3 regions of the Buttiauxella cochleicola genome follow, and region 3 is predicted to be linked to each of the others. Evidence: predicted binding sites of a transcription regulator. Region 3 holds the regulator's gene; each other region holds the start of a gene.
What was found. Region 3 encodes PhoB, which activates phosphate uptake and scavenging genes when phosphate is short. Its sites were predicted from a motif close to CTGTCATAAAACTGNCNNAT; they were not measured.

Region 1: the regulator PhoB is predicted to act here: its motif matches at 8,679-8,698, upstream of LVQ79_RS00595 (PhoX family protein).
Region 2: the regulator PhoB is predicted to act here: its motif matches at 2,555-2,574, upstream of kdgR (DNA-binding transcriptional regulator KdgR).

What each region holds. Positions count from the first base shown of each region.
Region 1 is NZ_JAJSOU010000001.1:125,992-136,699, forward strand. Features, by position in the region: gene LVQ79_RS00550 (transglutaminase-like domain-containing protein) at 1-496, shown strand, start outside; gene LVQ79_RS00555 (mercuric transporter MerT family protein) at 468-830, shown strand; gene LVQ79_RS00560 (heavy-metal-associated domain-containing protein) at 827-1,111, shown strand; gene LVQ79_RS00565 (MFS transporter) at 1,187-2,395, opposite strand; gene LVQ79_RS00570 (LysR family transcriptional regulator) at 2,490-3,425, shown strand; gene LVQ79_RS00575 (Csu type fimbrial protein) at 3,451-4,422, opposite strand; gene LVQ79_RS00580 (fimbria/pilus outer membrane usher protein) at 4,464-6,785, opposite strand; gene LVQ79_RS00585 (fimbrial biogenesis chaperone) at 6,802-7,521, opposite strand; gene LVQ79_RS00590 (Csu type fimbrial protein) at 7,543-8,073, opposite strand; gene LVQ79_RS00595 (PhoX family protein) at 8,749-10,708, shown strand, end outside.
Region 2 is NZ_JAJSOU010000006.1:282,041-292,748, forward strand. Features, by position in the region: gene htpX (protease HtpX) at 184-1,065, shown strand; gene LVQ79_RS10880 (MFS transporter) at 1,111-2,487, opposite strand; gene kdgR (DNA-binding transcriptional regulator KdgR) at 2,667-3,458, shown strand; gene LVQ79_RS10890 (YobH family protein) at 3,505-3,747, opposite strand; gene mgrB (PhoP/PhoQ regulatory lipoprotein MgrB) at 3,905-4,048, shown strand; gene LVQ79_RS10900 (YebO family protein) at 4,123-4,410, shown strand; gene LVQ79_RS10905 (MBL fold metallo-hydrolase) at 4,447-5,448, shown strand; gene LVQ79_RS10910 (DUF2627 domain-containing protein) at 5,980-6,123, shown strand; gene cspE (transcription antiterminator/RNA stability regulator CspE) at 6,137-6,346, shown strand; gene ftsI (peptidoglycan glycosyltransferase FtsI) at 6,580-8,322, shown strand; gene rlmA (23S rRNA (guanine(745)-N(1))-methyltransferase) at 8,385-9,197, shown strand; gene mntP (manganese efflux pump MntP) at 9,189-9,761, opposite strand; yybP-ykoY riboswitch at 9,772-9,959, opposite strand; gene LVQ79_RS10935 (DUF986 family protein) at 10,158-10,616, opposite strand; gene LVQ79_RS10940 (PTS mannose transporter subunit IID) at 10,682-10,708, opposite strand, start outside.
Region 3 is NZ_JAJSOU010000003.1:65,985-76,692, forward strand. Features, by position in the region: gene LVQ79_RS04720 (AroM family protein) at 1-95, shown strand, start outside; gene ppnP (pyrimidine/purine nucleoside phosphorylase) at 176-469, shown strand; gene rdgC (recombination-associated protein RdgC) at 514-1,425, opposite strand; gene mak (fructokinase) at 1,551-2,462, shown strand; gene sbcC (exonuclease subunit SbcC) at 2,521-5,676, opposite strand; gene sbcD (exonuclease subunit SbcD) at 5,673-6,890, opposite strand; gene phoB (phosphate response regulator transcription factor PhoB) at 7,082-7,771, shown strand; gene phoR (phosphate regulon sensor histidine kinase PhoR) at 7,794-9,101, shown strand; gene brnQ (branched-chain amino acid transporter carrier protein BrnQ) at 9,511-10,708, shown strand, end outside.

The DNA.
Region 1 (10,708 bases), on a different contig from region 3:
TGGTGGTAAATGCACCGACATTAACTCCGTCTTTGTCGCATTGTGTCGTGCAGTAGGTATTCCTGCGCGCGAAATGTTCGGTATTCGTCTTGGTGCCAGCCGCAAGCTTAGCGAGTATTCGAAGAAAGCTTTCGGTAGCGCGGATGAGCAGGGTATTGCAAAAATAAACGGTGGCCAGCATTGCCGCGCGATGTTCTGGCTGGCGGGCTTTGGCTGGATCCCGGCCGACCCGGCAGATGTCACCAAGATGCGTCTGACCGAGAAGAAAGAGAATGGTGACCCGGCTGTAAATGCGGTTAGCGATTATCTCTTTGGCAATTGGGAAATGAACTGGGTGGGCTTTAATCACGCACGTGATTTCGCGCTTTATCCTGCAGCAGAACAAGGTGATGTCAACAACCTGGGTTATCCGTATGCCGAAGTAGATGGCGATCCTTTAAACTTCTACGATCCGGCAGCATTTAGCTATGACTACGTCAGCACCGAACAGCATTAAGGGTAATTTAGTCACGTTGCTGGCGGCATTAATTGCCGCTGGCGCTTCAACACTGTGCTGCATTGGGCCGTTGTTGTATCTGTTGTTTGGTATTTCAGCGGCAGGACTCACAGGGATCCCTACGCTACCCTGGTTACAAATTCCCATGGTAATCATCTCCCTGGGATTGATGGTTCGTGGATTCTGGCGGCTCTATTTGTCTCCTAAGCCAATATGCACAAGTGTTGTCAGCCGTCGCGTGCTGGTCTTGTTGTATTGGTTATCAGTGCCACTGGTACTGTTCCTGACCACTTATCCGTATGTCTTACCCTGGATTTGGGAAAGTATGGAATGAAGCGATTTTTATGCCTGGGGCTGCTTTTGTTGACGCCTTTGAGTTGGGCGGCCAATAAAATGGTCACGATAGATATAGGGCAGATGAACTGCCCGCTCTGCGTGATTTCGATAAATCAGGCTTTGCGCAGTACCGATGGTGTTATCAAAGCAAAGGCGTCATTAAAAACGCATCAGGCACAAGTCATTGTTCCGGACAATTTTGATAACCAACAACTGCTGTCGGCCATTGCTAAAACAGGATTTACCGGCCAAATTCACGCGGTGGATGAGGCGCAATAATTCCTGTTACCGCGACGATTGTGATTGCTGGAATCTCATTGGCGAATCACCACCTCCCGTGGAGGTGGTGATTGTTTATCTGGTGGAGCGCCCCATTAACCGGATAAGCAGCCCACACAGTGCCGCGAACGTTGCCAGCCCAACCATTCCCGTCCAGCCAAAGGTTTCCAGAGCTTTACTACCCAGCGTTGCACCTACTGCCATGCCGACAAACACGACGGTAAACATAATAGCGTTCAGGCGACTACGGGCAGCCGGATTTAACGCGTAGATAATGGTCTGGTGTGCCACCAGTGAGGCTTGAATACCCAGGTCAAACCCGACCGCACTAATGGCGATAATAGCCAGTTGCACAGGAACGGGAACAAACGGCATCACAAACATCAGCGCAAAGGAGATAACAACTAACGCGGCTGCAATTTTCGTGACGAAATCAGGGCCACGACGGTCAGCAAGTGACCCTGCCAGCGGTGCGGCAAGCGCTCCAGCGGCACCTGCGAGGCCAAAAGTACCGGCTACGGCGGAGCCCATATGGAAGCGGTCTGCCAGCATAATCGCAAGCGTTGACCAAAAAGCGCTGAACGCAATCGACAACAGCCCTTGTGCCAGAGCGGCACGACGTAAAGCCGAATACTCCATCCACAGTTTGCCTAATGAGCGCAGTAGTGCGGGATAGCGGAGTGTGGTTTGCGGCTTGAAAGAGGGCAGTACGTACCAGAGTGTCAGCGTGACGACCCAGACACCTACTGCCGCAATAGTATAAACACTACGCCAGCCCCAAAGTTGTGCCACGATGCCACTAAATACACGTGAAAGCAGAATGCCCGCCAGAAGCCCGGTCATCACCATTCCTACGGTTTTACCGCGATTGCTGTCAGAGGCCAGTGTGGCGGCGGCAGGGATAATATCTTGCGCTACGGTCGCAACCAGCCCAATCGCCAGACTGCTGAGCAATAGCACATGCCAGGAAGAAGAGAATCCGCACAACAGTAACGTCAACGAAAGCAGGGTGCCTTTAATCAGAATGATACGACGGCGGTCAAAGCGATCCCCCAGTGGGGCGAGTAACAAAATGCCGAGCGCATAACCAATTTGCGTCAGTGTGGGTACCAGACCGACATCACCGACACGGGCATGGAACGTGCTGCCGATAATCTCCAGCATTGGCTGGCTATAATAAATTGAGGCAACACTAAGACCCGCGCCAAGGGCGAGAAGAAAAACAATTTTGCCAGACAGCATGGTGTTGGACGTTGATGTGGTCATTGTGGAAAGCTGGCTCATGGCTCGCTCCAGTGGGTTAATGTGCGGCCATTCTTGTCGTTTTTTGCTTTCGGCTGTAGCCCCCGCAGGGGTAAAACTGTTATACACTTAAAGTATGAATAAAAACTTTAATCCTGCTGGCGACCGTATAGCCATTTTGCAAACCTTTGTGCGAATCGTTGAGAGCGGCAGCCTTTCAGCCGCAGCCGCACAAATGGATACTACCCAGCCAACAATAAGCCGACGCTTACAAAGCCTTGAACAAATGCTTGGCGTTAAGTTAATCCAGCGTACGACCCACACCATGAAGTTGACTGATGATGGCGAACGTTGCTATCAGCATGCGTGCAGGTTGATTGAAAACTGGCACCTTCTGGAAGATGAAGTCAGTGGTGCCAGGGATGAACCTGCCGGGGTGCTGCGCGTGCGTGCGCCACACGCATTCGGGCAGGATCAGCTGATTGGGCCGCTTGGCGATTACCTGACGCGCTATCCGCAAATCAATATTGAGTGGATTCTCAACGATCGTTCACCGGATTTTATCCCTGAAGGGATTGATTGCGCGATTCATGTTGGGGCAATCACCGATCCTTCAGTGGTTGCCATCCTACTGGCGGAAGTACCGCGTATCGTGGTGGCTGCTCCTTCACTGCTTGCAAGCCATGGGCCGGTCAATGAAGCCACGGACTTGGTGACACTCCCCTGGGTGGCACTGAGTAGTTTTTATCGCAACGAAGTGACGTTAAACGAGGTAACCAGCGGTGACCCTTTCCGCTTCGATATTACGCCAAGACTGAGCACTGATAGCCTGTATGCGGTGCGTAAGGCGGCTTTAAACGGATTGGGTGTAGGGATGGTTTCATCATGGGTTGTGAAAGAGGATTTGGCGGAAGGCACGTTGCAGCATGTTCTCCCTAATTGGCAGGCTGCACCTTTACCCATCTATCTGCTCTATCCTTACGCGAGTTACTACCCGGCCCGTCTGCGCAAATTTATTGAGCTAATGAAAGAGGTGATGCCTGGTCTAACCGGCACCCGCTCTGCGCGTTAATCAGGTCGTGAGCCATTTCCCTTTTTCAGTACGTCACATTAATGGTAACGGTATCGGCGTAATTATCCGGGGCGTAGTTTGCATTGGGTACGGTTGCGTAAACGGTATATGCAGTGGTCGATCCGGTACCGGTGCCATTGACACTGTTTGCTGTAATACTTCCCCATGGAGTCCCGGCCTGGCCCGACGTTGAACGCAGCTGATAAGGGACTAAATCGGTATTGCTCCCGCTCCCGCTGGTTTTCATTTGCCCACTTCCTGTAGTACTGCCGTTCGATGGACTAAGCCCTATCGAATAAGGGGTGTTATTCGAGCAGGCGACACCAAGAGTATTACTCGATGCGATATTGGATTGATTCATTGTTACCGGGCCAATACTTATATTATTGACGAAGCTAATGTTGCATTGCTTAGTCACGACAGCGGTCACGTTAAACGGGAAACTCGGGCCGGTCCCATTGCCGCAGTCAGCTGGGGGGAGGGCCAGGCCTGTATTCGTGGTAACACTTGCGGTGGCTGAATTAAAAACATCTAAATAGCTACCGGGAGCAGCGGTAATTTGGGGTGTCGTAAGCTTTGCGTAAACCGTCAGACTACCCGTTACTGGCGTGAGATTGAGGAGTGTTATTTGGGCCATGGGAGGAGGGGTTCCAGCCTGGTTCTGATTTCCCCAAACGACAGTATGAGCTTGGTTTTGATAGAGTTGATAGTTTAATGTGCTGGCTGGTGGGCCAGCAAAAGACATGCCGTGAGGGTTAGTCTGGCCATTACTCGACGCGCCAATATTAAAGCAAAGAGTGATCGCGCTAAGCACATCTGTAAGGACTTTGCTGCACGAATAGCTGAACGTCATCGACGTTTCAGCACCTGTGCTGGACAGTGGATTTACATTCCCAAAATTAATGGGCTGCACGCCACTTATTGAGCAACTCAGCGCGTGGCTAACACCAGGACACAAACTTAAGGCGGCAAAGAAAAATAACTCTCTTAAACGCATACAGGTTTCCTTTCTGTTAAGAGGTCCAATTCATCTCGTCCTTAGCGACAAACAAATGGGCCAAGTTGCGCAATGCTGGCAGCCTTCTGCGGGTAATCGAACTGCACTGAGCAAGTGCCTTTGGTGGCCATCACTTTTAATCTGTTATGCAGTTCCAGCGTATCGAAATAAACCAGCCCATCAAAACCCACGATGGTTTGCTGGCTTTGCTTAGCATTCAGCTCTACCTGTGTCCCTTCCTCAATCGGTTTTCCTTGTGCATCAACCACGATTATTTGCGCGGCGCGAACCGGTGTAATACCAAATTTGACTAGCGAGCCAGAACGGTCGGCAGGCGTTGCGTAAGCATTAACCTGGTCGATACGCGTGTTGGCGGGTAGGTTCATTGGGTCGATGCTTAACAGATTATTTTCATAGCTTTTAATTGGTGTGACTAACAGCAAGCCCTGGCTGTTGCTGGTGCCGATGAGATTGTTTTGCAGTTTGATGGGTAAATCAGGAATACCGTCGGTGGAGACAACGGCAAAGCCATCATCAATTGTGCGCGCGGCAAACAAACCGCCACCCATCATCACCAGGGAACCGCTACCCCCAGCATAGGCATACTGTGTATCGGAGGTGCGATTAAAACCGCTGTAAACTTTGCCATAGCGACCCAGGTAACCCAATTCTCCCTGGCCGTTTTGTTGGGACGATTGTTGGCTTGCTGCCAGGTTCCAGCCCCAACCCCCATCTGAAGGCTGGGTACGGCTGGCATTAACCATATAACCGGTTTCCTCATTCGTGCGTTGTACTGTGCTGCTGGCGGTAAGGTTATTACTAAGGATAAATGTGGCAGTCAGGTAGAGGTTCCGATCCCGGCTGTCGTCTACGTTTTGATTCACGCCAGCAGTGAGGTAGATATTATTTGCCACCGCGGCATACCAGTTTGCACCCGCGTAACGTACTGACGTTTCATGTGGGTAGCGATATTGCAGGTAGCTCAGACTGACATTGCCATATGAGGGCATGTTGTACCCAACGACAACATTGCTATTAAGTGATGGTGGTGCTGAACCATAGCGGCTGGCGATATCACGGTAATCACCTGCGGTGGCAATCGTCGAGGTGCTGAAGTTAAAGTTGCCGCCAATCCAGCGATAACCCAGGCTGTACAATATTCCGTTGTCTCCCGCGTCTGTGCTCATCGCCAGAGACGTTGATAGGGTGCCAACACGACCGCCAGGTATCCAGTCCATACTGAATCCAGAATTGAGCAGCTGTTTGCTTACCTCAGAATGAACGCCACCTGTAAAACTGTTACTGATACCCCGCCGCCAGGTTCCACTAAACGAAGGTGTGCTGGCGTAATCAAATGAAGTGATCCCGTAATTTTCGCGTACCACACCCAGTTCAGCTGACCATTGTGTCAGGCCTTCGCGTAATAGCTGCTGATCCTGGTAAAAGGAAAAGCTCTGTGTCGTCGTTCGTCCCAACGCATCAGTCATATTCACCTGTGCGTAGCCCGCACCGCTGATATTTGGCTGGGTGTTGATTTCAAAATTACCCGCAGGGACTTCGCCGTTATAATATTTCATGCCATTTATAAATAATTCCACATTTGAAGGCACCGTTGCCGAACCTAAAAAAGAGGGTAGCGGTGTGGTCGGCATATTAGGTTGCAGGTTGAAATCAGTGCCAATTTGAATACCCGCGATGCGTGTCGGGCGCGACCAGGTAAGGCTGCTGGTGAGTGTGTCACCGAGGGTTAAGCTAAGGAGGCTGTCAGGAAACGATGACCGCCACTGCGTATCAAGACGACTGAAATTGTTATCGGCCGTAACTCCATCAGTTTGCGTGGAGTATTGAGTTAATTGAGTCGAGCTCAGCACGCCTGCAGAATTAAATGTGCGTAATTCAGTAAAACTGCTGACGTTACTTCCATCGCCTTGCGCTGCGTAAATATCATAATTGAGTAACATCCCCCGCGATGTGGAGACGACGGGCGGAGGAATATCAACTTGATTGATTTTGGTGGTATTTAAATTCAAGGTGCTAAGAGGGGCGGTCAATTTCAGTGTTTGCAATGAAACATCATAATCAAATTGTAATTGGCTTAAACTATCCAGACGAATCGATTGGGCCGATTCACCAGGTAATTTAAACCCTATTTTTTGTAGTGTTTCTTTGTTGCTATATAATTTACCTGCAAGCTCACGAAAATGTTCGATGCCAATATGGTTTCCATTCAGGGTGACATCAAGATACAAGTCTATTGCATTAGAATGCTCGTTATCGTTACTCATCACTTGTGTGATGGGATTATTATCATTGGCCGAGGTAATTCCTGGCGTTAACATTCCACCGAGCAGAAGAACTATCATTATTCTAATGATTACCTTAAAGTTCCTGCACCTTTTTTTGTCCATTTATAGTAACTTCTAATTTGCTTCCGGGGGCAGTATCCGAGGCAGGGAAAGGCAATTTCCAGCGCATGGTAGCGCCTGGAAGAACGTATCCCAATAGCCCTTGTGTTATCTCTTTTCTTCTACCTTGCGTGTTGATATATGAAGCACCAGACAACTGAGCATGGCTATTCCCCTGATTGCTCACTTCAAGAAATGCTTCACCACCAATACGTTGGATTCCCCACTGCAATTTTGCTGTATGATCGCTGGTACCCTTCGGTTGAATAAAAACGGGAACTGAATAATGCAAAACGAACTGAATTTTATTTTTTTGTAGTTCGGCTGGAGGTAGTTCATTGATTGACAGCCTATAAGCTTCTTCCACGTTATTTGAGGCGGGCCCCATGTGAATCACTCGAATTAACTGTTTCTCTCCGGGTGCCAGTTTGAGCATTGGCGGGCTAATAACCAGATTCTGAGAAGAGTTGAGCTGGTCTTCATAACTTTGCTGGTTCCAGCTATAAACGCGAACTTGCGCATTTATGGTCTCTTCACCCTGGTTCATTAACCAGATGCCATCAGCATTTTGTATATTTTGAAGGGTCAGTGTCACAGGCGAAACTTGTAGACCGCTTGCCACTGTATTTTGTGGAAAGATTGCCGCCAATAACAGGCACATCACCCCAACAGCCGTTCGCGTCTGTGGCTTCATTTTTATAAATAACCCTTTGTATTAATAATTTACGTTAACGGTTACGGTGTCCGCATAGCTATCAGGTGCAAAGTTGGCGCTGGCGGCGACGGCATAAACCGTATAGGTTTGCGCCACTCCTGAGCCAGTTCCTCCAACACCGTTACCTACTGCTGTGGTGGTGGCAGTATTACCCCAGACGGGACCTGTGCCTGATGTTTGATGTAACTGATAAGGGACTTTATCGCTGTTTGTTCCACTGTTAGCGACTGATGACATAGACCCAGCACCTGTTGTATTGCCTCCATTAGCTGTGGATGGTGCAAGGCCGATGAAATAAGGAGTGGTTCTTGAGCACTGGACAGTAAAGGAGCTATTCCCGGTTGTGTTAGTTGCAGTACTACCGACAGAGCCCAGATTAATATTTGCGCCCGCGCCTGTGGTTACAACGCACGAAGCAGTAATAGTAATTTGTACCTGAAATGTGTTGGTTGCCACGACGGCATTTGCAGATGGAACAAAAGCAAAAAACATGAAAGGAAAAAATATGCGCATTTTAATGATTGATTTCATATCTTTGCACCTATTCAGATACTTGCGGTTTGTCAATAATGCATACGGATGAATGTTGTATGTCTATTAAAACCATAGAATGAGGTGCATTTTTATGCCAATTTCAGGATGTATTAAGTTTTTTAATATGATCAGATGCGCACTTTAAGTTTTATTAGGCGAGTTTGATAATTGCATCCAGGAAAGTCTGCTATAAGTCATTTCGGGCTGAAATGCAGGATATAAAAACTGGCAAAATTAGAATAATTTCAGTTGTAAACAATCACAAAAGTAAAGGAGATATGGTGTCTTAACATTCTAATTAAGAAAGATATTCTCTATTTAGATAACGTAATAGCTCAAGGTTGGGATTATTGAAAAGGGGGAGTGCGTGAGGTATTTATGGTGGCAGGCTTTTCACATTGTTGAAGCTAATATATGTTGATGCATCCGAAACTATTCAGTCGTGAAAAAACGAAATAAAGCTAAAACTTCGGCCCAGACATTAAATTCCGCTATTAAAAATAACCAAACCTTAGTCGAAAAACATTAAGCCTGTTACAGGGTGGTGAAGTTAATACTGGATGTTTGTTCATAAGTAATCAAACAGCCAGGGCCTTCTCATGCTGTTATAAATGTGTAACAAAACCTTCTTACACTGCTCACTTCTGATAACAATATCGAAAGGAAGCCATGATGAGCAGACCTCTTAAGCCGTTGTTTAAACAGGAACACAACGACGAAATCAGTAACCGCAGCGCCAACCCCGTTTTTTCCGATGTTGCCAGTGCGTATTTGAGCCGCCGCCGATTCCTGCAAATGGGGGCAGTCGCGGGCGCCGCAGTAGCCTTCCCGACGTTATTAAAATCCCATGCTGCATGGGCGGTAGAGACGGCTCTGGCACGTCCTTCTTCCCTTGGTTTTACCAGTATTGAAGTTTCAACGGATGATACCGTGCGGGTGCCGGAAGGCTACATCGCGCGACCATTTTATCGCTGGGGAGACGCCGTAGGTTTAAAGGGTAACCTGCCGGAATTTAAAACCGACGGCAGTAACACTACTGATGAACAGGCCGCTCAGGCGGGAATGCACCATGATGGTATGGCATGGTTTAGTTTGCCGCAGGGAGGAACCGATCCCAATCACGGTTTGCTGGCGATGAACCACGAATATATCGACAACGGTTTGCTGTTTAAAGACGGTGTGGCGAACTGGAATCTGGATAAAGTGCGCAAGGGCCAAAATGCGATGGGCATTTCGGTTATTGAAGTGAAAAAAGAGGGCGATAACTGGAGCGTGGTTCGTCCATCTGAGTTTGCGCGTCGTATTACTGTGAACACACCGATGACACTCACGGGGCCTGCCAAAAATCATGCATTAATGCAAACTGCGGACGATCCGCAGGGTGAACGAGTGCTTGGTACTATGCAAAATTGTGCCAACGGCCATACACCATGGGGTACTTACCTGACTTGCGAAGAAAACTGGTCGGATATTTTCGTTAAAAAAGCTGCGCCAAATGCCCTTGAAAAGCGCTATGGCATTAGCGACAGCGATGAATCTTACCGCTGGAACGAAGTCGATCCACGCTTTAGCGTGGATGCAACGCCTAATGAGCCTAACCGTTTCGGCTGGGTGGTAGAAATCGACCCTTATAATCCGTCATCGACTCCGCGTAAACATACGGCATTAGGGCGCTTCAAGCATGAAGGCGCTGCGATTACCCTGGCGGCGGATAACCGTGTAGTTGCTTACATGGGTGATGATCAGAAATTCGAATACATCTATAAGTTCATTTCTACAAATCAATATGATGCCAGCCTGCGAGATGCTGCCATGGACCTGCTCTCCGAAGGCACGCTGTATGTGGCGAAATTCAATGACGATGGTAGTGGCACCTGGCTGCCGCTGGTATACGGGCAATCGGGCCTTGATGAAACTAAGGGATTTGCCAGTCAGGGTGAGTTGCTAATTAAAACGCGTCTCGCTGCTGATGCCGTGGGTGCCACAAAAATGGACCGCCCTGAGTGGATTGCGGTCGACTCGCATGCAAAAGGCAGTGTTTATTGCACCTTGACCAACAATAGTGACCGTGGCAAGGAGGGCAAAGCAGCCGTCGATGCCGCCAACCCGCGCGCTAATAATGTCTACGGCCACATCATGCACTGGACGGAAGAGAACGGTGACCCTGCATCAACCGCCTTCAAGTGGGATATCCTGGTGCTAGGCGGCAGACCGGATAGTGCAGATGAGAAAACCAAAGGCTCAATGAAAGGGGCGGAGTTTGGCAGTGCAGATGGGTTATCGTTCGACCATCGCGGTGTACTGTGGATTCAGACCGATGTCTCCTCCAGCACTATCAACAAAAAAGCCTATGAGGGAATGGGCAACAACCAGATGCTCGCCACTGTTCCTGGTACCAACGAATATCGTCGTTTCCTGACAGGTCCGCGAGGCTGTGAGATAACTGGCATCGCCTTTACTCCAGATAACCGCACGCTATTTATTAATATTCAACACCCCGGTGAACCAGGTGACGATATCAGCGATCCGGCAAATCCTACAGCCGTCTCCACCTGGCCTGACGGTGATAAAAACAGTCGCCCACGATCTTCCACTGTGGTTATTGTTAAAGCTGATGGCGGGGTGATTGGTA
Region 2 (10,708 bases), on a different contig from region 3:
GGCACAAAATTTTGTGCCCGTTTTTTTTACCTCTATCAAGCCGCGTAAATCAACCTCTCCTTTAATGTAAAGTTATGTATTATTAACTACTTGGCAACGATGAATGCTTGAAAATAGCAAGCTTGCCCCTACGATGTGGGGTAACGCAGAATGCGTATTTTTAACCGAGGTAAAAAGAAAATTATGATGCGTATCGGGCTTTTCCTGTTGACCAACCTTGCAGTCATGGTCGTTTTCGGGCTAGTGCTAAGCCTGACGGGGATCCAGTCGAGCAGCGTACAGGGTCTGATGATCATGGCGGTGTTGTTTGGCTTTGGTGGTTCAATCATCTCATTACTGATGTCCAAATGGATGGCATTGCGTTCAGTGGGCGGGGAAGTGATTGAGCAACCGCGCAATGAAACAGAGCGCTGGCTGATGGAAACAGTGCGCCAACAGTCTCAGCAAGCGGGTATCGCCATGCCGCAGGTGGCTATTTACCATGCGCCAGATATTAATGCGTTTGCCACAGGCGCTCGTCGTAATGCATCGCTTGTTGCGGTTAGCACCGGCCTTCTGCAGAACATGAGTCGTGATGAAGCAGAAGCGGTTATCGCGCACGAAATCAGCCATATCGCGAATGGTGACATGGTAACCATGACGCTGATTCAGGGCGTGGTGAACACCTTCGTAATCTTTATTTCTCGTATCATCGCGCAAGTCGCTTCTGGCTTCTTGTCTGGTAATCGGGATGAGGGTGAGAGCAACAACGGCAACCCGTTTGTCTATTTTGCCATTGCGACTGTGCTGGAACTGGTATTTGGCATTCTGGCAAGCATCATCACAATGTGGTTCTCACGTCACCGTGAATTCCATGCTGATGCCGGGTCTGCAAAATTGGTTGGTCGTGAAAAAATGATTGCCGCACTGCAGCGCCTGAAAACCAGCTATGAACCGCAAGAAGCCAGCAGCATGATGGCGTTTTGTATCAATGGTAAGGCGAAGTCTATGAGTGAATTGTTCATGACTCACCCGCCATTGGATAAGCGTATTGAAGCGCTGCGTAACGGCGAGTATCTGAAGTAGTCATTATCTGAAATGAAAAAGCGTGCCATCGCTGGCACGCTTTTTTTATGCCTGAGAAGTCGTAGGTTGGGACATGCGTAAACTGCTAACAATGGCGGCGATGGTCGCAAAACTCCCTGCCAGTAAAAGCGAGGCATGCGTTCCGTGAATCGCGAAAAGGTTGAACATCAAAGCCACCAGAGCTGCACCGCAACTTTGTCCTAACAATCGAGCCGTGCCTAACATGCCACTGGCACCGCCGCTGCGGTTACGCGGTGCTGATGAAATGATTGTGTGGTTATTAGGTGACTGGAACAAACCGAAACCAGCGCCGCACAAAAGCATGCGCCAGATGATATCGATATCGGTAGGGTTGTGCGGTAACAACGCTAAAGCAAATAAACCGAATGCCATAACAACAAGCCCGAGCCCACCCAGCAGCCCTGCATGTACTCGCCCAATCAAATGACCAGCAACCGGTGCCATTATCATTGTTGCAATTGGCCACGGAGTGAGAAGTAGACCCGTTTCTACTTCGCTGCGTCCTAATGTTGATTGCAAGAAAAAGGGAAGTGAAACCATCGCTAGCATTTGAGCAGCGAAAGAACAAACAGACGTTCCCATAGATAATGAAAATACAGGAATACGCAATAAATCCACGGGTAATAGAGGGAAGGGGAGTTTCAATTGGCGACGAATAAAGAAGAAGCCAATCACAGCTAATGCAACGAGCTCGGAAATGATCAACCATCCTGACTGCCCTTGGGCAAAACCACTAATTGCCGAGATCAGCAGGCCGAACGTCAAGGCATTCATAATCGCACTAGGGATATCGAAGCGTTGGCCTTGCGATTTTTGTTGATTGGGGGGCAGAAAACGAATTGCCAGCAATAGCGCGAGAATACCAATTGGCACATTAATCAAAAACAGCCATTTCCACGATGCGACAGAAAGAATCGCGGCGGCAATAGTGGGGCCGGCAGCTGAGGATACGGCGACAATAAACGAGTTAATCCCCATCCCACGGCCGAGATATTTTTGCGGATAGATAAGCCTGATGAGAGCAGTATTGACGCTCATTAATGCAGCACCGCCAAAGCCCTGAAGCACACGAGCAAACGTCAACATGGGCAATGAATTCGACAGCGCGCAGAATAACGATGTCATGCAGAACAGAATCAGTCCGCACTGATATACCCGGCGATAACCAAAAATGTCGCCTAAGAATGACATCGACAGTAACGAAATAATTATCGCGATTTGATAGCTGTTCACTATCCAGATGGATTCTGCCGGACTGGCGTTTAGTTCTCGTGCAATAGTTGGAAGTGCTACGTTTGCGATCACGCCATCCAGAACTGCCATTGTGATACCCAACGCAATGGCCAAAATAGCACCATAGCGCTGCGGTATTGGCAGCCCATCAGCAAGGGTTTTATCCATAAGGGAAATTTAACTTCATGGGTGATTTATTCGAAGAGCAATAATAATAGCACTAAATTTAAGGGATATGTCGCAGATTTGTAACGAAATAGAATAGATTCATTGCGATGATATGGTAGTCAACTTATACTAAAAACCAGTTCTGATTTTTATAAAACAAATGCGATCGAGGTGATTTAATGGCTATCGCAGATCTGGATAAACAACCTGATTCTGTCTCTTCTGTCCTGAAAGTTTTTGGCATTTTACAGGCGCTTGGCGAAGAACGCGAAATTGGTATTACTGAATTATCGCAACGCGTAATGATGTCAAAAAGCACCGTCTATCGCTTTTTGCAGACTATGAAATCCCTGGGTTATGTTGCTCAGGAAGGCGAATCTGAAAAGTACTCGCTTACCCTCAAGCTGTTTGAGCTTGGTGCGCGTGCATTGCAGAACGTTGATTTGATTCGTAGCGCAGACATTCAAATGCGAGAATTATCGCGTCTGACGAAAGAAACCATCCACTTGGGTGCGTTGGATGAAGACAGTATTGTCTATATCCATAAGATTGACTCAATGTATAACCTGCGCATGTACTCGCGCATCGGTCGTCGTAATCCATTGTACAGCACCGCAATTGGTAAAGTGCTTTTGGCGTGGCGAGATCGTAATGAAGTGCGTGAAATCCTTGCTGATGTGGAATATAACCGCAGCACTGAGCGCACTATCATGAGCACTGACGAATTGTTGGATGTCCTGGATACCGTGCGTGAGCAGGGTTACGGTGAAGATAACCAAGAGCAGGAAGAAGGTTTACGCTGCATCGGCGTACCTGTTTTTGACCGATTTGGTGTCGTTATTGCCGGGTTGAGTATTTCATTCCCGACACTTCGTTTTTCCGAAGACAGACTTCATGAATATGTAGCGATGCTTCATGACGCAGCGCGAACTATTTCTGAACAAATGGGTTATCACGAATATCCATTTTGATGAAATAGAAAACGCCGCTATTTAGCGGCGTTTTCTTTATATGTTGCTAGTTACCCGTATCGATAACCTCATCACTTTTACGCAATACTGGGCAATCGCTAAGTCCGATAATTCCACTGCTGGTATGAACAAATTGTGCTGTGGTGATATTTCGAGCAGTTAGGTATTTGCATTGAAGCCCCATACCTGCAGCATTTTCATGACTTCCAATCAAAACTCCATATCCAGAGAGGAGTAAACCGATCCACAAAAGCGCTATTACAATAATAGTGCGGATCACAATACGCATAGGTACCTCTTATTATTAAGTAATTAGACTTCTAAGCGTAGCGGATTGCGCTGTAGTAGCAATGTGATGATTCTTAAATAATATACGTGAGAGTTATGTGTCGTTTAGGCTGTCTATGCCAGACTTTACAATAAATAGGAAAGAGGTGGAGAGAGTAGTGAGAAAGTACAGATGGCTTATTCTGATTGCAGTTTTTTTCGTCTGCCTGCTGCTATGGACCCAAATGGTCAACGTAATGTGCGATCAGGATGTACAATTTTTCAGCGGCATTTGTACAATTAATAAATTTATACCCTGGTAGTGTGTTTTTATCCACATAGTGCTTACCTTAAGACCCGGCAGGTGTAGAATAGCGCGTTTTGCTGAGGTGGTAATATGAACGAATTAAGTGTTGGCGCGTTGAATATCGTGTCCCTGACAGTTTCCCTGGTGGTACTGGTTATCGGCCTCGTAATGTGGTTCTTTGTTAACCGTGCGAGTAGCCGGACCAATGAACAGATCGAACTTCTTGAAGAGTTGCTGGATCAGCAAAAGCGGCAGACTGCTCTGTTACGACGTTTGTGTGAAGCGAACGAGCCTGAAGTAGTTAAGGAAGAACCAGAAGTAACAAAGGAAGATGACGAAGTGGAAGACGATTTTATTCGTCTGGTCGCTGAGCGTTAATCCGGATAAACCTGTTTGTGTTGCTGTGGAGTGACCATGCGGTGGAAAAATCCTTGGTTTGATCCCCTAAAATCTCATCACCTAATCGACGGTTTTCGTAATCTGGAGTCAAGCTTACGAAAACCGGGTGATGTTGAACGTTGGCGAAAAGAGCGAAAAGCGCAGGGATTGCCCCATCCTCCGAGTAATGGTTATGCCGCTTTCACTGAACGTTGGTGGCAAAAGGCTGAACTCCAGGGTAAGGATGATCGGCTATGGTGGTTAGGGCATGCAACGGTATTGCTGCGTATCAATGGTCTGTATTTATTGACCGACCCCGTGTTGTCCCAGCGAGCTTCCCCATTATCATTTGCAGGTCCTGAGCGTAAGACTCCATCCCCAATTCATATCAATGAATTGCATCAACTTGATGCCGTTATGATTTCGCATAATCATTACGATCACCTGGACCGTTCCACCATTCGACAGATTGTCCGTCGTTTCCCCGATACTCATTTCTTTGTCCCGTTGGGCTTAAAACAGTGGTTTACCCGTCGAGGTATACGCCATGTGACTGAGCTTGACTGGTGGCAGAGCATTACCCTGCAAGGAATGACTTTTACAGCGGTGCCGGCACAGCACTGGAGCATGCGTTCATTCTGGGATCGTAACCGGAGTTTGTGGTGTGGGTGGATTATAGAAAGCAGCCACTTAAGGATATGGTTTAGCGGTGATACGGGCTATACAGCAGGACTTGCTGATATTGCTTTGTTCAGAGGCCCCCTGGATGCGGCATTGATACCAATAGGAGCTTATTCTCCACGCTGGTTCATGAGTAGCCATCATATGGATCCGCAGCAGGCGGTTACGCTTTGGCAGCAGTTGGGCAGACCTTTTACGGTTCCTATCCATTGGGGCGTATTTGAACTGGCTGATGAATCACTGGACATGCCTCCGCAAGAGCTACTAACCGCACTTGATGATGAAGGCGAGGAAAGCCGACTCTTTTCGCCGTTGTGTATTGGTCAAAGTTCACACTTATTTAAAATTAAGACTTAAACATTATTAAAAAATTTTAAGACGCTATTACGGACTATCTTTTGGTTACTTTATTACATCGAAAATATAGCGAAACGTTTTTATTGCCTCATCATGAAGCATGGGTTGATTAAACTTTCATTCTTTTGGTGCAATATAATCAGACAACCGCTCAAGGTTTATTCATTTTTCTATTCTCGCTATTTCTTATATCAATTCTATTGTTTTCGTAGCAAAGTGAAATTGTTCATTTTTTGCATAGCTATGCTAAAAAAATCATAAGCATAATGCCTATGATATCGACTTTTTCGCACTTCGCCTGGACGAAAAGATATCTTTGGGCTATGGTAAAAACGTTGTCTGTGGTCGTCATATGAATGCACGGAATCATCTTTGTCTACTGTTAATCTATGCACAAATTGTGCATTTCATTTTCATTACAATATGAGTTTCGGAATTTGTGCGACAGATCGATACACGCCGAAAAATGGCTTGCCATTGATTGCGTTGTATGTGATAACACGTTGGGTTAAACGAGGTACAGTTCTGTTTATGTGTGGCATTTTCAGTAAAGAAGTTCTGAGTAAACACGTTGTCGTTGAATACCGCTTCTCTGCCGAGCCTTATATTAGTGCCTCATGCAGTAATGTCTCTGTTTTAGCTAAGTTATGCCTCCGGGCAAAGAAAACAATCTAAGGAATTTTGCAAAATGGCAAAGATTAAAGGTCAAGTTAAGTGGTTCAACGAGTCTAAAGGTTTTGGCTTCATTACTCCTGCTGACGGCAGCAAAGATGTGTTCGTACACTTCTCTGCAATCCAGGGTAACGGCTTCAAAACTCTGGCTGAAGGCCAGAACGTTGAGTTCGAAATCCAGGACGGCCAGAAAGGCCCTGCAGCGGTTAACGTAACTGCTATCTAATTCGGCTGAATTAGACCTGGCGCGAATAACGCCAAATTTTGATGAAAGCCTCGCTCTTGTAGCGGGGCTTTTTCATGTCTGAATGTTGACCATTATTTTTCTATGTGTTTCTGGAAAGCTCTCCCAGTTATGTCTTGTAGCAAAGCAGCGCATCTTGTAGCACTGTTCCTGTCCGGTTAGTTTCCCCATTATGTTTAAATTTTCAATCGCTTAGTTGTCGTTAAGGATTGAATGTGAGAAAAACCGCCCCTGGAATTGTGGGTAATTTTATTCAGTGGCGTTTTGCTCTTCTTTGCATCGCTATCTTTATGTGTCTGGTGTTCTTGCTGGGACGTGTTGCCTGGTTGCAAATCATCTCACCCGAAAATCTGGTCAAGCAGGAAGACATGCGTTCTTTACGTGAAGAACCCATTGTCGTGCCACGTGGAATGATAGAAGACCGCAATGGCAGACCGTTGGCGGTGAGCGTGCCGGTAAAAGCAATCTGGGCTGACCCGAAAACAGTAATGGAAAAAGGTGGCGTGCAAATCAGTAGCCGCTGGCAGGCTCTGGCAACAACCTTACATATACCCCTTAATGAAATTGCCGCCCGCATTCGCCGTAATCCAGCCGATCGCTTCATTTACCTCGCACGCCAAATTGATCCGCAACAAGCGCAATACATCGAGAGCCTGAAACTGCCAGGAATTTCATTACGGGATGAATCACGTCGGTTTTATCCCGCAGGCCATGTCGCCGCAAACTTGCTCGGTTTTACCAACATTGATGATCAAGGTATTGAAGGCATTGAGAAGAGTTTTAATCGCCAGTTGACGGGCAAAGCGGGTGAGAGACTTGTTCGTAAAGACAGACACGGACATGTCATAGAAAATATCACGGAAACTCCAGCAAACCCTGCTCATAACCTCATGCTAAGCATTGATGAACGACTGCAAACGATAACAGAAGATGCGCTCCTGAACGCAGTTTCGTGGAATAAGGCAGAATCTGCCGCTGCCGTTATTCTGGATATTAATACAGGTGAGGTTTTGGCAATGGCAAGTTGCCCGACCTACAACCCGAATAATCGTGAAGGTGCAACACTTAACGACTTCCGTAATCGGGCGATTAGCGACACCTTTGAACCCGGTTCAACCGTCAAACCGATGGTGATTATGACCGCATTGCAACAAGGTATAGTGGAACCCGATAGTGTACTGGACACACGTCCTTATACTCTCGACGGTCATCGTATTCACGATGTTGGCTATTATCCTTTACTTTCTCTAACTGGCATTTTGCAAAAGTCGAGTGATACCGGTGTTTCGCACCTATCACTAGCAATGCCTATCCAGAAGCTTCTAGACACCTATAAAAACTTTGGTTTCGGCACGCCGACTGGGTTAGGGCTAACGGGTGAAAGTAGCGGTTTATTACCCCATAGGAGGTTCTGGGGGGAGTTGGATCGCGCGACATTTTCTTTCGGCTACGGTTTAATGGTAACGCCGCTGCAATTGGCTCATGTCTATGCCACCATCGGAAGCTATGGTATTTCAAGACCGCTTTCTATTACACGCGTCGATCCTCCTGTAGTTGGAGAACGTGTGATGTCAGAGCAGGTGGTACACGAAGTGGAACACATGATGGAAAGTGTGGCTCTACCGGGCGGAGCCGTCAAAGCGGCAGTGCGTGGTTATCGTGTTGCAGTTAAAACCGGTACTGCCAAGAAAATTGGCGATGACGGGAAATACATCAATAAATATATTGCGTACACCGCAGGTGTAGCGCCAGCCAGTAACCCGCGTTTTGTAGTAGTGGTTGTGATTAACGATCCTGAAAATGGCGTGTACTACGGTGGGGCCGTCTCAGCGCCCGTTTTTAGCCAGATAATGGGTGATGTGCTGCGTCTGGAGAATATCGAACCTGATGGTCTGCCACAGGGAGATACCAATTTAACGGTGTTAAATAAGGCCGTTGTCGAGGGTCCAGCAGGTTAGTGGCTTTTCGAAGCGGGGCGTAAGCGGTACACTTGCGCCCTTTACGATTGCCTGGAGTTCTTATGTCTTATCTTTGCCCGCTTTGTCATGCACCGCTTGATCCCGAGGGGAAGAGCTTTGTTTGCCCGCAAGGCCATCAATTCGATAAGGCAAAAGAGGGATATGTGAATTTGCTGCCGGTTCAGCATAAGCGTTCAAAAGACCCGGGCGATAGCAGCGAAATGATGCAGGCCCGCAGAACATTTCTTGATGCCGGGCATTATCAGCCGCTGCGTGATGCTATCTGCCTGATATTGGAACAGGCTGCACCAGTTACTTTGCTGGATATAGGCTGTGGGGAAGGGTATTACACGGCGGGTTTTGCACAGATTGTTGCAAAAAATGAAGGAATGACCTGGGGATTAGATGTTGCAAAAGTAGCGATTCGCTATGGGGCAAAGCGTTATCCGCAGGTGCAGTTCTGCGTGGCATCGAGCCACCGTTTGCCGTTTGATGATAATAGTCTGGATGCCGTGGTGCGTATTTTTGCCCCGTGTAAAGCTGAAGAGCTAGCGCGGGTGGTGAAACCTGGAGGTATCGTCATCACTGCCACGCCGGGCCCACGTCATTTAATGCAGCTGAAAGGTTTAATTTATGACAACGTAGTGCTGCACAGCACCGAGTCTGAGTCTTTACCTGGTTTTATAGCAGAACAGACGCAGAGCATTGGCTGGCCGATGACGTTACAGGGAAATGAAGCGGTTGCGTTATTACAAATGACGCCGTTCGCCTGGCGTGCCCGCCCTGAAGTGTGGCAGGCTTTGACGGCTGAAACGGCATTCGCTTGCGAGACAGATTTTGTCATTCGCGTCTGGCGACGCGAATCATCAGTTTAATGCGCTGAAGTGGCTATAAAGAATCTGACAACCAATCCCAATTAGCACCACACCGCCGAGGATCTCGGCGCGCTTACCGAGTAGCGGGCCGATAAAGCGGCCCAGCATCATACCCAGCGTGGACATAATCATGGTCGCGCAACCAATAGCCAGAGCGGTTTCAATAATATTAACTTGCAGGAATGCGAGGCCGACACCGACCGCCATGGCATCAAGGCTGGTAGCGATAGCCGTGGTGACTAATAGCCAAAATCCATGACGTTGCAGCTTTGGCGCTTCTTCGTCATCGTTACCGCGCACACCTTCATAAATCATACGAATGCCGAGAAACACCAGCAGGATAAATGCAACCCAATGATTCCATTCCAGCACGACCTTGCTTGCCAGAAGACCCAGACACCAGCCGATGAGCGGGGTGATGGTTTCGATGACGCCAAAGATAAGCCCGGTTCGTAACGCTTCGGAAAACTTAGGTTTATGGAGAGAGGCACCTTTCCCGATTGATGCAGCAAAAGCATCCATCGACATGCCAAAAGCGAGAATAATAGTAGCGGAGAGATTCATGCAAATGCCTCAGTTGGGAATATCCATATACACGTCAACCATCCCCAACTTAAATGATGGTTACGTGCCTATGGTCTCGCCTACTCAGTATTTGAGTCGTACATGCCACGTTATAAATCTTGCTTAAACAAGTAACGAGTATGTTGACATGTACATTTTCGCAATCACGAAAATCGGCTACTCCCCAACGACGGGCGCAACCTTAACATATTCTTTAAAGATAAAACAATAATTGAAGCTATTATTCTCAATGCTTAAATGATAACGATTTTCATTAACTTTAATCGGTAAGAGAATCTTTAAAATAAGAGCACACTAATTGTGCGAAATAGCAGCGGCTATATTTTATAGATTGTACAAAAAATATAGGAATATAGACTTTGCTATGTTGCTAACTTATTGAGTAACAACCATTAATTTATAAATTCTTTCCAGGTCATCAATGTTTTTTACTCGGATGAGCAAGCGGCGTTGTTCTAATTGCAACACCAGAACACCATCCTCAGATAAATTCATTTCTTTAATTCGGGAATATAAAACCCATACATTCGCGAAGAAGAAACCTTCTGTTTTAAACAGTAATTTAGGTTGTCTAATCCACGAAATATAAATAGCAATGAGTGCCAGCGCAGATAATAACCAGGTAGTGACCGGAGCGCCGCCAGAGGTGACATTGTTGTAGATGAGGATAGCAACCAACCCGAAGAAAATGGTTCCGTCGATACGGTTGCGGCGCAGAAGGGGAACTTTCAGCAGGGTTTTGCCTTTGAGCTTATCCATGATGAACTCATCGTAAACCGCCCATGCAAGCAACAGTACAATAAATACCAGCAGAACTACATCCGTCAAAGTCATAACACTACCTTCACTCTAAACAATAAAAAACCGGGGCAAGGGCCCCGGTTCGTATAACAAACTAATTACAGGCCTAGCAGGCCGATAGCATA
Region 3 (10,708 bases):
AAAAACATCGCGATTTGTTGCAAAAATCCTTAGATGTCCCGGTATTGTTATCGAACGTGTTGATTGCACGTTTAGCCTCGGAATTGCTCGCATAACGGCAGGTAATAATTTGCGTGACAGGCTCTCAAGTTCCCCTCTATATTGTTTTTTCAACTATTTTAAAAAGGGCCTGGTCATGCTTCAAAGTAATGAGTACTTTTCCGGTAAAGTGAAATCTATTGGTTTTACAAGCAGCAGCACTGGCCGCGCGAGTGTTGGGGTCATGGTTGAAGGTGAATACACTTTTGGCACGGCTCAACCAGAAGAAATGACCGTCATCAGTGGTGCATTACACGTTTTACTACCGGGTGAAACCGAGTGGAAAACTTATGCAGCGGGCACCGTGTTCCATGTTCCTGGACACAGTGAATTCCATTTACAAGTGGCTGAACCGACTTCCTATCTTTGCCGCTATCTTGCCGATAAGTAAGAATTTTATGTCCCTCTACCTCACAGGAAGAGGGACTCGCAATTTTAACGCTGGGCTTCGCCGCCTAACGCTTCAACCAGGTTCTTAATCAACGCTGCCAGTTCACCCGTCATCAGAATAAAATCTGCATCAAAACGAGCACCGAAATCTTCACGGTCAATATCCTCATTTTGGTCACGCAGCGTATCGGCAAACTTCAGGCGCTTAATCGAACCGTCATCAGCAATCAAAAACTGAATACGTTCTTGCCAGTCGAGAGCCAGTTTGGTTACCACTTTGTCAGCTTCGATATGGGCTGCAATCTCATCACAAACCAGATCCTGCTGCTTGCAGCGAATCACACCGCCGCCTTCGAGAATAGCTTTAAGCTCAGCTTCATCCATCAGCGCAAAGCCTGGAGGCACATCGCCAGAACGCACCCACTCAGTCAGCGTCAGCTCAATAGGGGTTTCCAGCGCAAGTGGCACAACAGGCAGCGAACCGAGGCTTTTACGCAGCAGCGCCAGCGTATCTTCAGCTTTTTTAGCACTGGCACAATCGACCATGATCAAACCGTTGACGGTATCGATCCACATCATTGTTTGATTGAAACGGCTGAAAGCACGTGGCAGTAAAGAGTGCAGCACTTCATCTTTCAGAGAATCTTTCTCGGTTTTTTTCAGCTTACGAGCTTGTTCGGCTTCAAGACGGCTGATCTTCGCTTCCAGTTCTTGTTTAATCACCGGGGCCGGGAGGATTTTTTCTTCTTTACGGGCGCAAATCACAATCTGCCCGTTGGCTACATGGGTTAATGCATCGCTGTGCGAACCCATTGGCGACACCCAGCCAGTCTTCGCCATATCCTGGCTGCCACATGGGGTGAAAGTAAACGCGGCCAACTGTTTTTCCATCTCATCCGCTGAAAGCGTGATGTCACGGCTTAAACGGTAAACCATTAAATTTTTGAACCACAACATGATTATTTCCCGGACTGTCAGTTAAACGCAGCGGGCATGATAACCAATCAGCCGCTGTGTTTCATTGCCTTTACGGGGCCGCACTTCTATTCTGTTGATAACACTAATTAAATGAGGGCATCGCTGTGCGCATTGGTATCGACTTAGGTGGAACAAAAACAGAAGTGATCGCACTGGCGGATGATGGTAAACAACTTTTCCGTCATCGCCTGCCAACACCGAAAAATGATTATCAGCAAACCATTGGCACCATTGCTGAATTGGTACGCCTGGCTGAGGAGGCCACAGGTGAGAAGGGAACGGTCGGCGTTGGTATCCCAGGCTCGATTTCGCCCTATACCCGTGTGGTAAAAAATGCCAACTCAACCTGGCTCAATGGCCAACCTTTCGACAAAGACTTATGCGATGCGCTAAGCCGTGAAGTGCGTTTGGCAAACGATGCCAACTGCCTGGCGGTTTCCGAAGCCATAGACGGTGCAGCAGCAGGGGCAGCGATTGTTTTTGCGGTGATCATCGGAACCGGCTGTGGCTCAGGTATTGCCATTAATGGCCGCAGTTTGATTGGTGGCAACGGTACTGCGGGCGAATGGGGGCACAACCCATTACCGTGGATGGACGAAGACGAGCTACGTTTTCGCGAGGAAGTGCCTTGCTACTGTGGCAAACAAGGGTGCATCGAAACCTTTATTTCCGGTACCGGCTTTGGCACGGATTACCATCGCCTGAGCGGAAAACAGCTCAAAGGCAATGAGATCATGCATTTAGTCGATCAACAAGATCCTGTCGCTGAGCTGGCGATCGCGCGTTACGAAATGCGTCTCGCAAAATCACTGGCGCACATCGTCAATATTCTCGATCCCGATGTGATCGTATTGGGCGGTGGGATGAGCAACAACGAACGCTTGTACAAAACGGTGCCGCAGCTAGTGAAACCATGGGTATTTGGTGGAGAGTGCGAAACCCCAATTCGTAAAGCGGTGCACGGTGATTCCAGCGGCGTCCGTGGTGCTGCATGGTTGTGGCCATTAGAGAAATAAAAGCGGGCCTATGACGCTGTGCCTGTAGCTCAGATAAGCGCAGCGTCATCGACAAAAATCACCCGACAGCAAACTCCTTCGCCAGGCGACTCACTCCCAATCCGTTGATTTTTTTAACCTTGATCTGTACCGGAATGCGCTCTTTCATTGCTTCAACATGGCTGATAACACCGATAGTTTTTCCACTGGCGTTAAGTGTATCCAGCGCATCTAGCGCGGTATCCAATGTTTCAGCGTCCAGTGTGCCAAAGCCTTCATCAAGGAACAGCGAGTCGATACGCGTTTTATGGCTCACCAGATCGGAGAGCGCCAGTGCCAGCGCGAGGCTGACCAGGAAGCTCTCGCCACCAGAAAGTGTACGCGTGTCACGCACCGCATCGGCCTGCCAGGTATCCACCACTTGTAATTCCAGCGCTTCGCTGTCTTTTCGTTGTAGCAAATAGCGGCCGTGCAGTCGGTTGAGCTGGTTGTTGGCAAGCCATACCAGGTTGTCGAGCGTCAGCCCCTGGGCAAACTTACGGAATTTGTCGCCTTCTTTTGAGCCAATCAGCGCATTGAGATAACCCCAGTCTTCAACTTGCTGCTGGCACTCAACAATGGCCTGCATCAGCCCTTGTTGGCGCTGACGGTTTTCCACGTCATGTTGTAACTGTTGTTGAATTTGCCCTTGCTGAGTGGTGTTCTCGCGCAGCTGTTGGTTGCAGCGAGCCAGTTGTTCTTGCAGTACGCTCAGTTGTATATCTTCCGCAAGTGCTTGCGGACGAGCCGCAATATGCTCTGCTAGCGCTTTCTCAGCCTGCTGGCAGAGCACGGTTTGCTGCTGGTGCTGTTGCTCAAGCTGCTGTTTCTTCTGCTCAAGCATCTGGCGTTCGTTTTCATCCAGCAACGCAGTCTGGAATGATTCGACATCGGCAAAGGGACTTGCGGCAAGCGCACTCAGGAATTGTGCGTTTGCCTGAGTAACACGAGTTTCCTCTTGCTGCAGTTGCTGTTGCAGCGTTTGCCATTGGCTCTCTAGTGCGATGCAATCGCTGTGCAACTGGTGCCAGTTTTGTAATGCTGCGATTTGTTCGCTTTCGGATAGCAACGCTGGCACGGTGCCATCGTCAATAAAGGCACTTAACACACCCTCAAGGCTTGCCAGTTGTTGCTGCACACGCGGTAACTGTTCACTGCGTTGCTGCCAGAGTTGCGATTCCTGCTGTCGCTGTGCCAGCCAGTTATTTTCTTCACCGTGAGCGGGATGTTGCAGGCCAACATTTTCCAGGGCGGTGTTCAACGCTTCACGTTGGGTTGCAATTTCATCGGCAAGTTTATGATGCTGGACTTTCGCCTGAGTTAGCTGTTCTTCCAGCACAATGCGCTGGCTAAGCTGATGCAGCTGTTGTTCGCGCTGCTCCTCACTTTCGAGCCAGTGCTGAATATCATCTTCGGGTGCCAGTACCAATTGCAGGCTGGCGCACAGTTGTTGCCAGTGAGCGCGCAGCTCGTTTTCCTCTTCATCCAGGGTCTTGATGGTATGAATAAGGTTTTCACGTTGTTTACGCTGTGTATCAAGCTGGCCTTTCATCGCAAAGCCCGCTTCTGCAAGGCTTGCCACTTCCAGTTTTAATTTATCCAGGCGCTGCTGGTTTTCACCTGGTTGTATCGCCTGGTAATCAGCGACCGCCGGGTGTTGCGTGGAGCCGCACAATGGGCAAGGTTGCTCAGGCTGCAAAAGGGCGCGTTCAGCTTCCAGGCTGACAATGCGTTTTTCCAATTCACAGACTTTCTCCAAATCACTCTCATGCTGGCGGCGTTCTTTATATTGCTGACGTTTAAGCACCAGCTGCGCATCGCCCTCGGTAATCTGTTTCTCAAGAATGGCTAGCTCTTGTTGCTGAAGAGCTTTGCGCTTGAGTAATGAGGAGATCTGCGGTTGAAGCGTTGCAAGCCTCTGGCGCTGAGGGCGTGCGGCAATCGTCGTCTGTAAATGAGCACTAACTTCATCTGCGCTAAGAGAAAATTCAATGACGGGCAGCAGAGCGAGTTTTTTCTGGCTGGCGTCGATATCTCGTTGCAAAGTTTGTAGCTGAGTGGCATCACGCTGTTGCTGACTGAAAGCCATTCGCCAGCCCGCCAGTTCTGCGCCCCACAAGCGAAAATGTCCGTGGGTTTTCAGCCATTCCTGAAGTTGAGTGTTCTCATCAGTTAGTTTTGCAGCCTGGCTTGCTGCAGCGAGCCGGGTTTGCTGGCGGCGTACCATTGTCTGAAGTAAGCGAGTGTTCACTTCTTCAGTTTTAATGCGCGTTGCTTGTAGAGTGGTTTGTAACTCCTGTAACCGTTTCCAGTCCGGGCGCAATTTTTCTGCGGGTTGCGCTCGGGTGAGTTTTTCTAACTGCGGTGCCGCTTCTGTTATCGCATGGGTTGCTGCATTCAACGCCTGTTGGGTCTGCGTATGCTTCTGCGTGAACTGCGAAAGCAGGCCGAGCCACTGCTGCTGCTGTTGGAGTTTAATCTGTTCTGCAAGCTGTACTTTTTCTTCAGTAGTAAGTGCCTGCAAACTCTCAGAAAGCTGCTGACGCTGCTCTTCGCTTAATAACGCCACACCCGCAGCCTGGGCTTGCAGATTCTCAAGTTGGCTGCGCACATTTTTATGGTTTTCGAATACTGCCGCTGAAACGGTACCGTAGATTTCAGTTCCGGTAAGCTCTTCAAGCAGGGAAGCCCGGTCATTGGCGTCGGCATTTAAAAAGGCAGCGAATTGCCCCTGCGAAAGCATCATTGAGCGGGTGAAACGGTCGTAATCCAGCCCGGTCAGTTTTGCTGTGATATCGAGCTTATCTTTGACTTTATCGGCGACAATCTTGCCGCTTTCCACTTCAGCAAGTTCTACGCGCGGGGCTTGCAGATTGCCGTTTACCGCGTTGCGTGCCCGGTTCTGGCTCCAGAAAGCACGGTACGCCACTCCTTTAACTTCAAACTCCACTTCCGCCAGGCATTCGGCGGTGTCTCGTGTCATTAAATCATTTTGCGACTGTGAGACAGTATTGAGGCGCGGGGTCTTGTGGTAAAGCGCGAGACAAATCGCATCGAGCAGCGTGGTTTTCCCCGCACCGGTTGGCCCGGTGATAGCAAATAATCCGTTGCTGGCAAAAGGCTCACTGGTGAAATCAATTTTCCATTCCCCTTTCAGGGAGTTGAGGTTTTTTAACCGCAGGCTAAGGATTTTCATGCCTGTTCCTCCGTGTCATGCAGGCTTGCTACGGTTTGAGCAAACAGAGTGCGCAGGCGTTGCGCGCGTTCTTCGGTGGTCTCTTCCTGAACCAAACGGCGCTCAAATACTTCCTCAACCGTCAGTTCACTCAGCGTTTCTTTATGCTGCTGAGCAATTACGCGCTCTCGCTGCTCACGGCTGCGACGTAGCAAAACCACTTCGACGGGGAGTGTTTCGGTCAGTTGCTGAATATGGCGTTGCATATCATGTAGATATTCGTCGGTGGCAATTTCAATATCCAGCCACACTTTGGGTTCTGCGGGGGCATCGCGCCACTGTTCTAGTTGCTGTTCAATCTCAGACAGCGAGCCTTTGATAACGGCTAAAGGTTGGCTGACAGGAACCGTCAGCGGGGTAACTTCGTGAAGCTTACCTTCATTAAACTCAACCAGATAAACGCTCTTATTCTTGCCTGTTTCGTCAAAACTAAGCGGAATAGGTGAACCGCTGTAACGGATATGTTCGGTGCCGCCAATTAATTGCGCACGATGAATATGGCCAAGCGCGATGTAATCGGCATCCGGGAAATGCTGCGCCGGGAAAGCATCAAGCGTGCCAATATAGATGTCGCGTACCGCATCGCTTTTGGTGACGCCTACTGTAGTTAAATGCCCGGTAGCGATAATTGGCAGCCTGGCATCAGCGCGTAAATCGCAGGCCGCGCGATAGCACTGTTGATAGTGCTCGCTGATGGCTTCCATTAATGAACGCTGTTTCTCATGGCCGGACAGCCCCGCCTGGCTATTTTGAATATCGCGTGGGCGCAAAAATGGAATAGGGCAGAGAATCGCACCGGGAAGACCGCTTTTGGATTTTAGAACAATAGCTTGCTGGCTGGTATCATGGCGGGCGCTGGCAATCACATATGTGTTCAGGCAGGCCATGAGTTCGCGAGACTCATTAAGTGTCGCGACGGAATCATGGTTTCCGGCCAGCACCACGAGCGAGCATCCCGTCGCCTGAAGCTGCACCACAAAGCGGTTATACAATTCTCGCGCATAGCTTGGCGGCGAGCCGGTATCAAAAATGTCACCCGCGACGATTATGGCATCCACATCATTTTCAACGACAGCGTTGAGCAGCCATTCAAGAAAAGCCTGGTGCTCAGGACCGCGACTTTTGGTATAAAAATTTTGACCTAGATGCCAGTCTGATGTGTGAATTATGCGCATGACCTGTCCGGTGGCTTAAAAATGAAGTCCCGATTATAAGGGGACGAGGCAAAAAACGGCATATGTCTCTGTGTCATAAATCAAAGTGATGGGTCATCAAACAGTCATGTTTTTCATAAATCTGTCATAAATCTGACGCATAATGGCGCCGCATTGAAACAACAATAATTATTCCTTGAGCAGGGCGAATCATGGCGAAGCGTATTTTAGTCGTAGAAGATGAAGCTCCAATCCGTGAGATGGTGAGCTTTGTGCTCGAACAAAACGGTTTTCAACCTGTAGAAGCGGAAGATTATGACAGCGCAGTGAATCTGCTGATTGAACCCTTTCCTGACCTGATTTTGCTGGACTGGATGCTACCAGGCGGCTCTGGTATTCAGTTTATTAAACATCTGAAACGTGAAGCATTGACCCGCGAGATCCCGGTGATGATGCTGACAGCGCGTGGCGAAGAAGAAGATCGTGTGCGTGGTCTTGAAGTCGGGGCTGATGATTATATTACAAAGCCATTTTCCCCGAAGGAGCTGGTGGCACGCATTAAAGCTGTCATGCGTCGTATTTCTCCTATGGCAGTAGAAGAAGTGATCGATATGCAGGGGCTAACACTTGATCCGTCGTCGCACCGCGTCATGGCCGGTGAAAACCCATTGGATATGGGGCCAACCGAGTTTAAGTTATTACACTTCTTTATGACGCACCCGGAGCGGGTGTATAGCCGTGAACAATTGCTCAATCATGTATGGGGCACCAATGTGTATGTCGAAGACCGAACGGTGGACGTACATATTCGGCGGTTACGCAAAGCGCTCGAACATAGTGGGCATGACAGAATGGTACAAACAGTACGCGGTACGGGTTATCGGTTCTCAACCCGCTTTTAATTCCTTATCAGGAGAGTGACGCGTGCTGGAACGGTTGTCATGGAAAAGGCTGGTACTGGAGCTGCTGCTCTGTTGTATACCTGCCGTCATTTTAGGCCTTATTTTTGGCCATTTACCCTGGTTTTTATTACTGGCAGTCACTGGGCTGCTGGTTTGGCATTTCTGGAATTTGCTGCGTTTGTCGTGGTGGTTGTGGGTTGATCGCAGCATGACGCCTCCGCCAGGGCGGGGGAGCTGGGATCCGTTGCTCTACGGCCTTCACCAGATGCAGTTGCGTAATAAAAAACGCCGCAAAGAGTTAGGTAACCTGATTAAGCGCTTTCGTAGCGGTGCGGAATCATTGCCCGATGCGGTTGTGCTTACCACTGAAGAAGGGACGATTTTTTGGTGTAACGGCCTGGCTCAACAGTTGCTGGGCTTACGCTGGCCGGATGATAACGGGCAAAACATCCTTAACTTGCTGCGTTACCCTGAATTTACCCGCTATTTATCACATAAAGATTTTGCTCGCCCGCTGACTCTCGTGCTCAACAATGGCCGTCATCTGGAATTTCGCGTAATGCCTTACAGCGACGAACAGTGGCTGCTGGTGGCGCGTGATGTGACTCAGATGCACCAACTTGAAGGGGCACGCCGTAACTTTTTTGCCAACGTTAGCCATGAACTCCGTACACCATTGACGGTGCTGCAAGGTTACCTGGAAATGATGCAGGACCAAACCCTTGAAGGCCCGCTGCGCGAGAAAGCGCTGGGCACGATGCGCGAACAAACCTCGCGTATGGAAGGGCTGGTTAAGCAGCTTCTCACGCTGTCAAAAATTGAAGCGGCTCCGGCGATGGTGCTCAATGAAAAGATTGATGTGCCACTGATGTTGCGTGTGGTGGAGCGCGAAGCGCAAACCCTCAGCCAGCAAAGACAGACGTTACAGTTTGATATCGACTCAACCCTGAAAGTGTTTGGTAATGAAGAACAATTGCGCAGTGCGATTTCGAACCTCGTATACAACGCAGTAAACCATACGCCAGATGGCACATATATTACGGTGAGCTGGAAAAGGATTGCCGGTGGTGCCTGCTTTAGTGTTGCAGACACAGGGCCTGGCATTTCAGCTGAACACATTCCGCGATTGACCGAGCGTTTCTACCGTGTCGACAAAGCGCGTTCACGGCAAACCGGTGGCAGTGGACTGGGGCTGGCGATAGTAAAACATGCTTTGAGCCACCACGATGCGCGGCTCCATATCGAAAGCCAACTGGGTATAGGAACGACGTTTTCCTTTGTACTGCCTGAGCGTCTCATTGTTAACGAGAAAGCCATTCAGGCAGAGTAGCTTACTCAAACCGTGTCAAAATAACTTTCCACAGGCCAGTCTTCTGGTCTGTCTTTTTTTTACTCAGATGTAAATCAAAAACCCTCAGTTGGTGATATTTTAACCATATAAACGACCATAATCATTTCTGATGGATAAACTAATCCTCTGCTTTCATGGTTAATTTAAGTATATCAATCTGGTTTTTGGATCCCTTCTTGCCTTCATTCGCTATAAGCGTTTTAATTGCGGCCCTGTAATTAGTAGTCCGACTGGATTTGAGTGGTAATTCAAACAACTATTCTTCTCCACCGATCCCGGAAAGGATTTTCCGCTGTCGTAACTACCAATTGCCGCTTTTATGCCGAGTTAACAGGTATAAAAATTTGAATACTTTCAACACCACACATCCACAGGCTGCATAAATTTTATGACTCATCATTTGAAATCTCGAGACATCCTCGCACTGGGCTTTATGACCTTTGCGCTGTTTGTCGGAGCAGGCAATATCATTTTCCCGCCAATGGTGGGTTTACAGGCTGGTGAGCATGTCTGGATTGCCTCCCTTGGCTTCCTGGTCACCGCAGTTGGCCTGCCCGTTCTGACTATTGTCGCTATCGCCCGCGTTGGTGGTGGTATTGATAGCCTGAGCTCGCCAATCGGCCGCCGTGCCGGGGTGCTGTTGGCCACCGTTTGTTATCTGGCCGTTGGCCCACTGTTTGCGACACCTCGTACAGCGACTGTCTCCTTCGAAGTGGGGATTGCACCGTTGGTAGGCAGCAGTGAACTTGCGCTGTTTATCTACAGCCTGGTTTATTTTGCCATTGTTATGGCCATCTCTTTGTATCCGGGAAAATTGCTGGATACCGTCGGTCATGTGCTGGCTCCGGTAAAAATTGTCGCGTTATTGGCGTTGTCAGTCGGCGCGATTCTGTGGCCTGCAGGCGGTATCAGCACCGCGACCGAAGCATACCAACATGCGGCGTTTTCTAACGGCTTCGTCAATGGTTATCTGACCATGGATACGCTGGCATCATTGGTCTTCGGGATTGTCATTGTTAACGCGGCGCGTTCGCGTGGCGTTACTGAATCTCGTTTGCTGACGCGCTATACCATCTGGGCTGGCCTGATTGCAGGTGTTGGTTTAACGCTGATTTACCTTGCTCTGTTCCGCCTGGGTTCTGACAGTGCATCGCTGGTTAGCGATCAAAACGCGAACGGTGCCGCAATTCTGCATGCGTATGTTGCTCATACCTTCGGTGGTGCCGGTAGCTTCTTCCTCGCGGCACTGATTTTCCTGGCGTGTATGGTAACGGCGATTGGCCTGACTTGTGCGTGTGCTGAGTTCTTCAGCCAGTATCTGCCGCTGTCTTACCGCTCGCTGGTGTTTATCCTTGGCCTGTTCTCGATGGTGGTTTCTAACCTCGGTCTGAGCCATTTGATTCAGATTTCGATTCCAGTGCTGACGGCGATTTACCCACCGTGTATTGCGCTGGTGGTACTGAGTTTCACCCGTCCGTGGTGGCATAATTCAACTCGCGTTATCGCTCCGGCAATGATCATCAGTACCTTGTTCGGTATCCTTGATGGGATTAAAGCTTCGGCAATCAGTGATGTTTTACCAGCCT